2 regions of the Vallitalea pronyensis genome follow, and region 1 is predicted to be linked to the other one. Evidence: a T-box and tRNA genes for the amino acid it is inferred to sense, from the RefSeq annotation. Region 1 holds a T-box; the other holds one or more tRNA genes.
What was found. A T-box is a leader RNA that pairs with one kind of tRNA and senses whether it is charged. The one in region 1 lies ahead of HZI73_RS17115 (proline--tRNA ligase), so its partner is inferred to be a tRNA-Pro.
Positions count from the first base shown of each region.

Region 1 (7,492 bases):
GTCTAGCCTTTACAGATGTAGCAGAAGAAACAGCTAAAGCCATAAAAGAGCTTGAAGGTCAATACGATGTGTTGGTAGGTGCTTATCACTTAGGACCAGATGGACAGTATGGTTATGATGGTATTGAGGCTATTGCAGAGAAATTCCCACAGTTTGATGTTATTTTTGGTGGACATGCCCATATGAAATACCAAAATGAAGTCAACGGTGTTAAGCTTATTGAGCCAGGAAAATACGGTTGGGCTTTGGCGAAAGCTACCATTGATATTCAAAAGACAGCAGATGGTTATGAAGTAACAGGCGTGAATACAGAGAATCTTGAGACCTATGAAGAAAAAGAAGATCAAGGTATAATGGATACATTTGCTTTTGTACATAACCAATCCGTAGATGATGCCAATACAGTTGTTGGAACCATTGAAGAAGATTTTGTGAAAAATGTGGATTACATCACAAATGAAGCAAGTGTAACAACCATGCCAACGACTCAAGTAGAAGATACAGCACTTATTGATTTAATCAATGAAGTACAAATGTTCTATACAGATTCAGCCATATCTTCTGCAGCAGCATTTAAGTCAGATATGAATCTTGTAAAAGGTGAATTTAAGAAAAAAGATGTAGCCAATATTTATAAATATCCAAATACATTAGTGGGTGTCAATATAACAGGTGCTAACTTAAAGGCTTACATGGAGTGGTCAGCAAGCTATTATAACACCTATACACCAGGTGATGTAACCATAAGTTTTGATCCTGAAATCCGTGGCTATAATTATGATATGTTTGCAGGGGTAACCTATGATATAGATATTTCAAAACCTGCTGGCAGCCGTATTACTAACTTAAAACTTGTTGGAGAAGACATTGTTGATGATGCCACTTATAAACTAGCCATTAATAATTATCGATTTGGTACCCTAACAAGTAATGGATGGGTAACAGATGAAGATAAATATTATGATTCATATGATTTAATGCAGGATGCTGGACGTATTCGTGATTTAATCATTAAGTACATTAAGGAAGAAAAAAATGGTGTTGCTTTACCGGTAGTGGATAATAACTGGAAGTTAATAGGTGCAGATTTGAGTCATCCTTTAAAAGAGGACATCTACAACATGATAAAAGAAGGAACCATTACGATTCCAACATCTGAAGATGGCCGAACACGTAATGTAAAGGCTGTTAATGTATATGACTTAATGGAAGAAGGTAAGTTTGAAGGCTATACCCCATTAACGATCCTTCATACCAATGATATGCACGGCTTCTTTATTGAAGGCAAATATGATGGTATGGGGGCAGCAAAATTAGCAACTTTTGTTCGTCAAATGCGTGAAGCGAATCCAAATACACTTTATATTGATGCAGGGGATGCTCTGCAAGGACATAATCTTGTGACCTTATCAAAAGGTGAAGAAGGTATTAAGGTTCTTAATGCTTTGGGAATTGATGCTATGGCAGCAGGTAATCATGAATTTGATTACGGTTCAGACCAGATGGTAAAACTTGCAGAAATGCTTGATTTTCCAATGTTAGCTGCTAATGTTGTAAAGGAAGATAATGCGTTAATTTTAGATGATTCCATGATACTGAATGTTGGTAATTTAAAAGTGGGTATCTTTGGTTTAGCAACACCTGAGACAACTTACAAATCACATCCAGACAATACAGCTGGACTAACTTTCTTAGATATCTATGAGACATCTGATAAAATGGTTAAAAAATTACAAGATCAAGGCGCTGATATCATCATTGCTGCTGCTCACATTGGTGAAGAAGGTGAGTATACGACGGATAAATTAGCTGAAAAAGTAACAGGTATTGACGTTATTGTAGATGGACATTCACATTCAACTTATGACTTTGGTCGTATGGTTAACGAGACGCTAATTGTTACTGCTGGAGAAAAAACTAGAAATGTTGGTGTTGTTGAACTCCTTATAAAAGATGGAAAAGTTGTCAAAAAGCAAGCGAGAATGTTCAAGAAAGAGCAAGCTGCAGCCTTAGAAGATGACAAAGAAATGACTGAAATTATTGCAGGGATAAAGAAAGCTAATGATACCATAACGGAAGAAGTTGTTGCAGAATCCCCAATTGAACTTGTTGGTGAAAAAGAATTGGTAAGAACAGGTAATACCAATCTAGGTAACCTATTAGCTGAAGCTTTATTAGATATTTCAAAGGCAGATGTTGCATTAACTAACGGTGGCGGAATCCGCTCATCAATCAATGCAGGACCTGTGACAAAAGGAGAAGTATTAACGGTATTGCCATATGGAAATACCGTAAGAGTTATTGAATTAACAGGTGCAGATATTATAACAGCTATTGAACATGGTATTGATTCCTATCCAGAAGCTAAAGGCGCATTTCCTCATATTGCTGGAATGACAGTGGAATTTGATGCTTCAAAAGATGCGGGTAACCGTGTGACGACATTGATGATCGGTGGAAAACCAGTCGATAAAACCAAAACGTATACTCTTGTTACCAATGATTTCCTTGTTGCAGGAGGCGATGGTTATTTGATGTTCAAAGGCAAAAAAGTCGTTGCTGAATTTGGTGCTATGGATGAAGTCTTGATAGACTTCATGAATAAACATGGTTTTGACAAAGCCCTAGAAGATGACCGTATTAAAGATATATCCGAAGCAGTGAGTGTGTTAGAGCTTCAAGTTGCTGCATAATTATAAAACGTTTAGAAATAAAAATGAAGTGGGATATGATATCTATCTCACTTCATTTTGCATGTACTACTTTCTTTGACATTATCAGTGGTTTAAATATTATGATTCAATTTAATTTGCGAACTATCATATCAATAGTGTTATCAATAAATATATTCATCTCATCCATGGTCAAATATTTGTAGTCCCTATCTAGATTATCATGTGGCGATGTGTAAAACGCTGTAATATATCTTACTTGGTTGATAATTGCATCTTCTGGATAGTAATCTAAATAGTTAGGAAAGGAAGTAATGTGTTGGAAGGTCCTGAAGAAAATACAATCTGGATGATCTCTAAAATACTTAAAATCTAAATCATACCAGTCCTTTTTTATGGTCCATATAAATGACTTATCTTCTATTAGTGGAGCATATGCTTCATGGGTTTCTTTCTTATCATTGATCATGTTACGCCACGCTCTATCTGTCAATAGATGTACATAATAACCAAGTAAAAAAGAACGTTCCTTTTTATCGGATAGAGGACTATCTAGATATTCACTATAAAACAAATCAGCTCGAAAGGTTCTATTTTCATCCATCCAGTGGCTTACCTCTTTAGAAGGCGTAAAAGAACTCCAATCTTCATTGGGTTTACCACAATCAGGTCCAATATTTCCTACTAAGAAACTCACTTCATCCAAATCTCCATACTTGTCCAATAACTTTTCTGCAATTCTTATATGTATACCCCATGTTGCCATAAATATTTCGCCTCCATTAATGACTTATAAATTCAATGTACTATCATATTATCAGAAACAACAAGGAGATTCAATTCCATCATAGAAAAGCTAGTGTCATGAATAAGAAATATAACCTAGTGAATACCCCATACTTTTCTTTGGATATAAATAACTGCACGAAACATTAAAGGCCATGCTATTATAAACAATACCATCATCAATAAGAATGTGATATCCTGTTCTTTAATAAAACTTATAACGTTTCCAACAATACCAAAAATGTACATAAACTGAGTTAGTATAACAACTCTTCTAAACCAAGTAATGCCAATTTTTTTATCATTTCTTTTTGCAAAAAAAATCTCTCTCCAAAAAAGATTGTCCAATATTTCTTTTACTTTTGGATATCGATGATATTTCATTACTGCCAAATAAATGCCTACGGTTATAATAATACCAAACAGATTTAGCATGGTAGCACCTCACAGGGCTGATATTTTTATTAATCCATAAAAATAGGTTATAGTGAATAAGGATATAATACCATTAGCATTTGTAAAAATCAAAAAATAATGCTATACAAATATAGAAAGAGAGTTTATGTATTTCAGAATGTCATTTGATTATATTGCATGCGTACCATAATAAATATAAATGAATATAATAATACATATGATGTAATCATAAAACACTTCCTCATGATTCATACATAGCTTCTATGTAAGAAATAATGTAAAGAATATGCAAATGGGGTTGACACAAACCTATAGAAACATTATAATTGATATAATTTCAATCAGTGCATCATAACGTTGAAGAGAATTAGTAAATGGGAAACTATGCAAACAGAGAGAGAATCTACCAGCTGAAAGATTCTTAGTAAAAGACCTATTGAACCTATCTCAGAGTTCTATGTGAAAGCATAGCGGTCCCTTCCGTTACCAAGGATATGAGATAAATAGATACATGTAACTTGTCTATTTAACGAGGGTGGTAACGCGACGACTTCGTCCCTTTTGGGGATGGGGTTTTTTTAATGTAGTAAGGTTGTTTGCTGGTGTTTACTTTTTATTAATTGTCGTCAAAAGCCAATGCATTGTTGATAGCTGATGGTATTGCCTTAACCAACTCAGCACAAAAAAATAATAGGAGGAATGATGATGAAAGTATCAAAATTATATGCACCAACCCTAAAAGAAAGTCCATCAGATGCAGATGTATTAAGCTATCAGATGCTTGTACGGGCAGGTATGATTCGTAAATTAAGTTCAGGGACTTACTCCTATTTGCCGTTAGGATATCGGGTCATTCGTAAAATTGAACAGATTGTTAGAGAAGAAATGGATGCCATTGATTCACAAGAGTCACTTCTTCCAATTTTATTACCAGCAGAGTTATGGAAAGAGAGTGGAAGATGGGAGAAATTTGGACCAGAAATGTTCCGATTAAAAGATAGAAACACAAGAGAGTATTGTCTTGGACCAACACATGAAGAAGCTTTCACAGACTTAATTAAAAACGAATTGAGTTCCTATAAACAGTTACCACTGAGCATCTATCAGATTCAGAATAAATACCGTGATGAAATTAGACCTCGTTTTGGACTGATTCGTGGTAAAGAGTTTATTATGAAAGACGCTTATACGTTTGACCGGGATGAAGCATCCCTAAAAGAATCCTATGCTAAAATGTGGGAAGCTTATGATCGGGTATTTGAACGTTGCGGGCTGAAAGTTATGGTTGCAGAAGGTGATTCTGGTGCTATGGGTGGTAGTGCTTCTCATGAATTTATTGCCTTTTCAGAAGTAGGTGAAACACGTCTTGTCTTCTGTCCTGCTTGTGATTATGCTTCAACAGATGAAAGTGCAGTGGTAAAACTTGCCTATGCTATTGAAGAAGATGCCATGGAAGTAGAGAAGGTGCATACACCAAAAGTGACAACCATTGAAGATCTGGAGAAATTCTTCAAAATAGAAGGGCATCGCTTTGCTAAATCTCTTGTATATAAGGTACTGGACACAATCGTTGTAGCCATGATACCAGGCAACAGAAATGTGAATGAAATCAAACTGATTAATCATCTTGGTGTTGCTGAACATGATATGCAGTTAGCCAGTGATGACGATATTAAAAGTGTACTTGGGTCTATCCCAGGATTTGTTGGTCCTATGCTGTCAGAAGAAGTGCTCACAAACGATAAGGTTCGCTTACTTGTAGACAGTCGTATCACCCAGATACCTAACTTGATTGTTGGCGCTAATGAACGTGACTATCACCTAAAAGGTGTACAGTATGGTAGAGATTTTACCGGTGAAGTGGTGGAGGATTTACTCATGGTAGAAGAACATGATGTGTGCCCTACATGTGGTAAACCACTGGCTATAGATTACGGTAATGAAGTGGGCAACATCTTTCAATTAGGTGATAAATATTCACGCTCATTACATGCAACCTTCCTAGATGAGAACGGCAAAGAGAATTACTTTGTTATGGGTTCTTATGGTATTGGTATTTCACGAACGCTTGCGGCAATCGTTGATCAGCATAGCAACGATCGAGGTATTGTATGGCCAGACAGTGTGACACCATATGGTGTGATGGTAACTGTGGTTAATACGAAAGACGCAGCTCAAGCTGAACTGGGAGAATCAATCTATACCCTTCTAAAAGATGAAGGTATTGACGTACTATTAGACGATAGGAAAATGGCTGCAGGCAAGAAATTTGCTGATGCTGACTTATTTGGTATACCTTACCGTATAACCGTTGGGCGAAAAGCAAAAGAAGGTATTGTGGAAGTGAAAGACCGTCATCTTGATGAAATGGTAGACGTCGATGTTCAAGATGTGGTTGCATTGATTAAGAGTAAATTACAATAAGGTTAAAAAGCTAATGTGGCCAAGATGACTGCATTAGCTTTTTCTCTTATTACCCTCTTTTGTTTTATGAATGTTTATTTATTGGTTTCTTGAATTTTTCGTTCCAGTAATTGCTGTATACGTTTTTTTTCTCTCAAGTATTTTTGGCGGTACAGGTAACTGGCAAGAATAAATACAATGTTTAATAGTCCCAAGGTATACCAATAACTAGGATTACGTAAAAAAGCATCATCACTTGATAAAATAAGATTCCAAAGGAATACAATAAGATTAAATACTAATGTAGGGCATACATACCTCAAAAACGGGTTTGCAAAAACTTTAGATGGCATAAAATAATCTATAATAAAGCCTATCATGATACCGATAGCAATATAATAAAAAATATCCATTCTTGCATCTGGACGTCTAATAAAAATATTGATACTAAAAAAAACAAGTCCTGTTGCAGCATACGTTATAATACGGTCAAGTAACATTTTCATGAATGCAATTCCTCCTTTTCAATGTATTAGATTCCAAAATATGCCTTAAAACGCTTATAATAAGTTCTGTTGACATCAATTTCTGTATGATTCTTCATGGTAATGTTGTATTTTTGACCAAACCAAGGGTTAATTTCGAGAATGTGTTTGATGTTAATCAATTGTGATTTATTGACACGAATAAACCCTTGTTCACCCAGCTGTTCTTCTAATTGATACAATTTCTCACTAAGCACATATTGTTGGTCTTGCGTGTGAGCAATGACTTCTTTTCCAAAAGTTTCTATGTAAAGAATGGTATTAAGGGGTAATACCTCATAGGTTTCATGGATACGTCCCATTAAAAAATCTTTTGGTTTATGATACTCAGAAATAACAAAGTCTGCATCATCTGATATGTCAAATCCGGCATTTTCTAATTGTTTTCTTAGTGTGTATTCATTTTTTTTACTACATATTAGTTTGAATTTCATCCTCTACCTCCCAATAAGGTACCTTATATGGATAATATATCACAGATAATAACAATCATAAACGGTTCTGGAACAGGTTGCTATATATTCAAATTAAGTTGCATGATAATGGACAATGAACTATTAGAAACATTGTGATAATAATTCTATTTATGATTAAATTATAAAAAGAAATAAAACTTAAATTAACCTTAAAATTTAATGAAATAAAAAATAATATAGACATAATTACGTT
Region 1 is NZ_CP058649.1:4,059,292-4,066,783, reverse strand. Features, by position in the region: gene HZI73_RS17130 (5'-nucleotidase C-terminal domain-containing protein) at 1-2,693, shown strand, start outside; gene HZI73_RS17125 (zinc dependent phospholipase C family protein) at 2,800-3,438, opposite strand; gene HZI73_RS17120 (hypothetical protein) at 3,555-3,893, opposite strand; T-box leader at 4,224-4,438, shown strand; gene HZI73_RS17115 (proline--tRNA ligase) at 4,581-6,299, shown strand; gene HZI73_RS17110 (hypothetical protein) at 6,374-6,784, opposite strand; gene HZI73_RS17105 (LytTR family DNA-binding domain-containing protein) at 6,811-7,257, opposite strand.

Region 2 (7,492 bases), 1.0 Mb from region 1:
TACCTTGTATGTGGCGCAAATAGGAGGGTTGGAGTTATCAGCCATCGCTTTTGTTGGTCCCATTAATAACTTGATTCGAGCCATAAGTGATGGTTTAGCAGTAGGGGGTACCAACCTTATTGCAAGAGAAATAGGTAGAGAAGACTATGAGAAATCAAAGTCCATAGCTGTTCAACTTATAGCTATTGCCTGCCTATTAGGTTGCCTCATTACAGTTATATGCTTTATGGGTTCTAGGCAGATATTAATAGCCGCCTCTATTACAGATAGCATGATGGGTGTAGCTAATATTTATTTCAAAATAACCCTCTTAAGTACCCCTTTGATGTTTATTAATTCGGCGTATCTGGCCACAAAGAGAGCAAATGGGGAAACATTAAGAGCAATGATAATCAATGGGATTGCCATCATCATTAAAGTTATACTGACGTATTTTCTGATTTTTAGATGGGGTATGGGTATTAGCAGTTTAGCCATATCCACTCTTGTAGGCAATGGTATTGTAAGCTTATATGCCTTTTATGATTTGTTTCTTAAGAAACACATGATGAGGTTATCCTTTAAGCATTTTGCTTTTAAAAGCCATGTTGTGAAATTACTGATGATCATAGGACTGCCCATTATATTAGAAAAATCATCCGTTGCTTATGGTTTTATCATGATGAATAAATATGTATTGGCTTTTGGGGAAAAGGTATTGGCTGGATATGGTATTACTAATCGAATCAACTCACTCATTTTTTCTTGTGTTGCTGGATTTGGAACAGGGCTTGCAGCCATTATTAGCCAGAATCTTGGTGCTAATCAACCTGACCGGGCTAGAGATGGTGTTAAAAAAACATTTATCGTGAGTGTGGTGTCGGCAACGGTGATTATTATTGTTATTTTATTGATGCGTTATAAAATAGCAGGACTGTTTGCGAAACAAGATGCAGACATCTTATACCATACCGTCAATGCAATGGGTGTATACTCCATTTCCGTCATTCCTTGGGCAGTTTTTCAAGTTGTCATAGGGGTTTTTCAAGGTACAGGGCATACAAAAATAAATTTAGGCATGTCCATCGTAAGGATATACGCTTTTCGATTACCCTTAATCATCCTACTCATGGAATTTTCAACCCTAGAAGAATACAGTATTTGGTACGCCATGTTATTCAGTAATATACTCACTGGCATTGTTGCACTGATCTTATATGCCCGACAGTATAAAGAATTAAAATTGGTTGGGGAATAATTTTGAAGAAGTAATTTAGGTTGTTTTAAGCAAGAAATCACTTTTGCTCAAACAGCCTATTTTTGGCGCAAAAAATGCTATATAAAAAGTAGCATCCTACCCTTAATATAGCTTGTACCAGTGAGTCACCCGGGACTCGAACCCGGGACACCTGGATTAAAAGTCCAGTGCTCTAGCCGACTGAGCTAGTGACCCATGAAATATAGTGTTTGTAATGGCGTGCCTGCAGGGACTCGAACCCCGGACACGTGGCTTAGAAGGCCACTGCTCTATCCTGCTGAGCTACAGGCACACACGAATCGGGGTGACAGGATTTGAACCTGCGACCTCTTGAACCCAAATCAAGCGCTCTAGCCAAGCTGAGCCACACCCCGATGTGCATCATCCCTTAATTTCTTAAGGTCTTCACAACTCCCCGAGTAGGACTCGAACCTACAACCCTTCGGTTAACAGCCGAATGCTCTACCATTGAGCTATCGAGGAACAGCAAGAAAAATTATACTGTAATATGCCATAAATGTCAATAGTTTTATCCAAAAAAAGATGTATCGTATCCTGTCTAAGCCTTTCTATGATTATCTATCCTTAGGCGGATTTGGTGGAGCAAGCGTGTCATACTAATTTAACCATATCAAGATGGATAATTCTTGAATTAAAGACCAAATGGTGATAGAATAGACATAGAGACATATGGACGACCGAATGACATGTGACTTCATCTCGGAAAGGAGGCTATTTTTTAGAACGGCATCATGACCATGTAGGAGTAGTTTTAATGTTTAACCTGTGTTAAAATATGAATAATAAAGATTGATACAGGAGGAGAATGGCATGGGGAAATATGTATTATCCATTGATTGTGGCACACAGAGCCTACGAGGAATAATCTTTGATAAACATGGTAATCTATTGGTGAAAGTAAAGAAAGAATTTACCCCCTATTATTCTGTTGAGCCTGGATGGGCCGAACAAGATCCAGATATATACTGGCAGCGTCTATGTGAGACCACCCAGGCCATAAAAGAACAAGAGCCAGATATATTTGGTGCTATTGACAGCATTGTCGTAACGACACAACGTGATTCTTGTGTGTTACTTGATAAACAAGGTCAGGTGGTAAGGCCAGCTATTTTATGGATGGATCAAAGAAAAATAAAAAAACCAAGAGAGATGAATTTGTATCATAAGCTGACCATTGCTGCTGTTGGTATGCTGCCCACAGCAAATAAGTTTAGCATGAATTGTAATGCCCATTGGATACAAGAATATGAACCTGAAAATTGGAAGAAAACTTACAAGTACCTACAGATATCAGGTTATTTAAACTACAAATTAACAGGTGAATTTAAAGACAGTATTGCGTCACAGATTGGTCATATTCCCTTTAATTATAAGAAGTTTAGATGGGACCATAAAAACGGGCAAAAGAGTCAGCTCTTCCATATTGAGAAGGAAAAATTATGTGATTTGGTAGCGCCAGGAAAATTAATTGGAACTATCACAGAAGGTACAGCAAAAGAGACAGGTCTTAGAGCAGGGATAAAGGTTATAGCAGGTGGTTCCGATAAAGGTTGTGAAACATTGGGGGTAGGGTGTTTTAATAATCATACGGCGAGTATCTCTCTTGGGTCCAATGCATCCATTCAGACCACTACTAAAAAATATTATGAAGCTTTACGGTTTATATGCCCATTTCCAGCAGTTATTATGGGAGCATACAATCCAGAAATCCAAATTTATCGAGGTTATTGGATGATTTCTTGGTTCAAAAAGGAATTTGCTCAGAAAGAAGTTCGTCAAGCAAAAGAACTCAATATTTCACCAGAAGAACTCTTGAATAAACGCCTGAATGATGTGTCACCTGGTTGTGATGGATTGGTATTTCAACCTTTCTGGGGACCTGGAGCAAAACGGCCAGAAGGTAAAGGTGCTATTATTGGGTTTGATGATTATCATACAAGGATACATATATACCGTGCAATCATTGAAGGAATAGGTTTTGGTTTATTTGAAGGGTTAGGGTACATAGAAAAGAAATCTGGTAAAACCATTGACCGCATTATGATATCGGGTGGCGGCTCTCAGAGTGATGCCATATGTCAGATTACAGCTGATTTATTTAATCGACCTGTATACCGTGTTCAGACCTATGAAACATCGGGTTTAGGTGCCGCTATTATAGGTTATGTAGCCCAGGGAGAATACAAGAGTTACAAAGATGCTGTTAAAAACATGGTGCGTATAAAGGACGCATTCCAGCCCGATGAAAAGAATGTGGCGATCTATAAAAACATCTACGAAGATATCTACCGTAAGATTTATAAAAAGTTAAAGCCTCTCTATAAAGCCATGCATGGATAGGTCTCTTGTTTTAAAAAGACAGCTAAGGAGAAGACAGAATTCATAGTAGAGGAGGGTTTGTATGACGAAAAAATATGACGGATTTATGCCTGAATGGGAACATACGGCACCACCTGAAAAAAGTTTTCGATCCATCTTTAAATGGGGAAGCCCAACAGAATATAAAAGTCCCAACGAACGCTTATATAAAGTGATGAAAGACACCTTTGGTCTCACAGATGACTATTTTAAGAAAAAGCAAGAAGAAGGACTTAAAACAGTTGATGTGGAAGTACCCATTCAACTATCCCAGGAGCAGATCGAGACATTTAGCAGCATTGTTGGTCAGGAACATATAAAAAAGGATACCTATACAAGACTAAAGGTATCTTATGGCAATACCATGATTGATCTTATGCGACTTCGAAAAGGCATCATTGAGCATCTGCCCGATGTGGTTCTCTACCCAAGCAATAAGACTCAAATTGAAGCCATTGTGCGTTATTGCAGTCAAGAAAAAATACCCATCTATTGTAAGTCAGGGGGCTCAACAGTAACAAGAGGTATGGAAGCCGTAAAAGGCGGCGTAAGCCTAGACCTTGCCGTTAACTTCAACAAAGTCATAGCATTTAATGAAAAGAATCAGACCATTACCGTGGAATCGGGAATGCAAGGTCCTGAACTTGAGCGGGTACTTAATGGTGCACCCGAGTTATTGGGGGCCTCCAAACCATATACCTGTGGTCACTTTCCACAGTCCTTTGAGTATTCCGGTGTTGGGGGATGGGTTGTTACCCGTGGAGCAGGGCAGAACTCCAGTTATTATGGTAAGATCGAAGATATTGTGATTTGTCAAGAATACGCCACACCAGTAGGTGTGATTAAGACCGAGGAATACCCAGCCATGGCAACAGGACCATCCATTGACCAGATCATGATGGGGAGTGAAGGAGCTTTTGGTGTACTTACCCATGTCACGTTAAAAGTTTTTCGTTATATGCCTGAGAATCGTATACGCTTTAGTTACATTTTCCCAAGTTGGGAAAATGCCCAAGCAGCCGCAAAAGAAATCACCCAAGGAGAGTTTGGCATGCCTTCCGTATTTCGTCTATCGGACCCAGAAGAAACCAGTCTAATGCTAAAACTTTATAACGTTGAGGGAACAAAATTAGGCTCTATTATATCCAAAAGAGGTTATAAACCCATGGAGCGTTGTCTATTCTTAGGTTTTACAGATGGTGAAAAAGGATTCTGTAAGAACATGAAAAAGAAGCTTCATAGAATATGTAAAAAATATGGTGCCATGTATCTGACAGGTTATCCAACAAAGGAATGGGAAAAAGGGCGGTTCAAGGACCCTTATATGCGTGATGCCCTTGGTGATTTTGGTGTCATTATTGATACCATGGAATGTTCCGTCACTTGGGACACCATGCCAGAAGTCCATCAAGGACTAAGGGAATATTGTAAAGCTCGCCCAGAAACCATATGCTTAACCCATATGTCTCATGTGTACCCACAAGGTGCGAACCTTTACTTCATCATTATCGCACGGATGGAAATGGAGGAATATCTGGATTATCAAGCGGGTATCTTGGATAACTACATTAAGTATGGAGCCGCTATTAGCCATCATCATGGTGTAGGTAAATCCTTTGGTCCCTGGTTAGAACATGATCTTGGTGCCAATGGTTATTCCATTATTAAGACACTGAAAGAACATTTTGATCCAGATAATATTATGAATCCAGGTGGAACTTTAGGTCTAGACGTAGAAAAACGAGAATTAAAATTTAAATAATATATAAACGATATAATATGAAATGAAAAATAGAAAATAGGTAGAATATATGATAAACTTAGAGTAAAGAAGTGTAAAACCATATAAATAAAGATATTCATATGGATATCACTAGGTAATTTGATGATAACTAAAAATTAATACAGGGGAGTGTTCAGTATGAGTCAAATTGATCCAAAGCGATTCTTGGAAAGTGAAAAAAAACACATTATGTTGAAAGAAGACTATAAAGATATGTTGATTTTAGACATTGGTGGTGGTGGAGAAGGTGTTATCGGAAGTCTTTATGGAAGAAATGTTATTGCTATTGATAGAAGGTTAGAAGAACTAAATGAGACCAATAATGATTCAATTAAAGTTATCATGGATGCATGTGATTTAAAATTTACTAATAATCAGTTTGACGTAGCCACCTTATTTTATACATTGATGTACATGAAAGAAGAAGAAAAAATAGAATGTATATCAGAAGTTAAAAGAGTATTAAAGCCAGGAGGTATATTTGAGATTTGGGATACGTACATACCTAGTTATGACGGAGGAGAGAAGGATATATTTGTCTTACGATTGGAAATTGATTTACCTCAAAAGGCCATTGATACTGGATATGCTGTAATGATGAAAGAAAAAGAACAGAAAATGTCCTGTATTAAGGATATCCTTATTGAAAATGGGTTTAAGATTAAAGAGTGTAATCAGTATGATAATGGATTATTTAACATCAAATGTGAAATGTAATCTCAATGTAAGATCAATTAAGCTTATTGTATGATTAAGACGCTAAATAACCATTTAATCATAATACTATAATGATTCTGGTAAGATCTTAGACCAGACGAAAAAAACATGAATTAGAATTAAATATAGTTTTAAAAACCTCAGTATGTCATGTGAAATGATTCTGAGGTTTTTAGTATATCATATTATATACCTTGAAGAAGATGGGCTATCAAAATTTTACATCCAATAAGAATAAGTATGATGCCACCTAGAATATTCATATGGGATTGAAGCTTTGTCTGGTGGCTAAGACCATGACCAATTGTAACGCCTAATACCGATGAAAAGTAAGTAATCTGACCAATAAGGGCAGCTGCTAAAGCTATATCCACATCCAGCAAGGAAAACGTAACACCAGTTGCTAAAGCATCAATGCTGGTTGCAATTGATAAAGTCAGTAATAATTTAATACGATCAATGGATAATCTTTTTAAACATGGTTCTTTTGACTCTTTTATAAAACTACAACCAATAGCACCAAGCAATAGAAAGGCTATCCAGTGGTCGATAGGGTCAATAATCTCTTTTAAGGAACAGCCCAAAAACCAACCCACTATGGCCATAACAGCTTGGAAAAAACCAAAAGATAAACCAGCCTTCAACGCGATTTGAGGAAAACGACGCTTACATGTTAAGCCTAAGGAAATTGATACAGCAAAAGCATCCATAGATAGGCTTAGTGCAATGAGGAGAATAGCATATAAACTCAAAATAATCGCCCTTTCTATCTAGAGTGGTATTCTTATGTAGGAGTTCAAAATAGAATAATAAGCATGTTTATAATCTACGACATAGTAAACGTATATGCGAGATATTCGTATATATGATAGAATTAAAGTAAGAAAAATTTATTTTAAAATAAATATTGTCATTTTAAGAAATAGTTGAACCCCTATTACAGATATGCTATAATAATTTGCTATACATATAATCATAAAGCAAATCGATGGACTTGCAATTAAGCGAGTTTTATTTAGGTTTGTGATGGGTAACTTGGGAATGAGAATTAAGGTGAAGAGGTGGTAATGTGAAAAAACAAGAGAGATTAAAGAAGTTTATCAGTTACTATAAACCCCACAAAGGATTATTTATACTGGATATGGTTTGTGCATTATTAATTGCAGTGATTGGATTAAGCATACCTATGGTATCTAAACATGCACTGGACTTAATTGCCGAAAAGGACTTCAATACATTCTTTTTAATCATTTTAGGTATTCTTGTTGCGCATATTATACGTGCAGCTCTACAATACATCGTGGACTACTGGGGTCATATATTAGGTGTGCGGATGGAATATGATATGCGTAAAGACTTGTTTAGACATTTACAAT
Region 2 is NZ_CP058649.1:5,095,521-5,103,012, reverse strand. Features, by position in the region: gene HZI73_RS21230 (MATE family efflux transporter) at 1-1,237, shown strand, start outside; tRNA gene HZI73_RS21225 (tRNA-Lys) at 1,359-1,432, opposite strand; tRNA gene HZI73_RS21220 (tRNA-Arg) at 1,453-1,529, opposite strand; tRNA gene HZI73_RS21215 (tRNA-Pro) at 1,537-1,611, opposite strand; tRNA gene HZI73_RS21210 (tRNA-Asn) at 1,649-1,720, opposite strand; gene HZI73_RS21205 (FGGY-family carbohydrate kinase) at 2,069-3,598, shown strand; gene HZI73_RS21200 (FAD-binding oxidoreductase) at 3,660-5,378, shown strand; gene HZI73_RS21195 (class I SAM-dependent methyltransferase) at 5,538-6,116, shown strand; gene HZI73_RS21190 (manganese efflux pump MntP) at 6,302-6,868, opposite strand; gene HZI73_RS21185 (ABC transporter ATP-binding protein) at 7,186-7,492, shown strand, end outside.
Region 2: it encodes a tRNA-Pro, which carries the amino acid that the T-box ahead of HZI73_RS17115 (proline--tRNA ligase) is inferred to sense. The anticodon was not compared.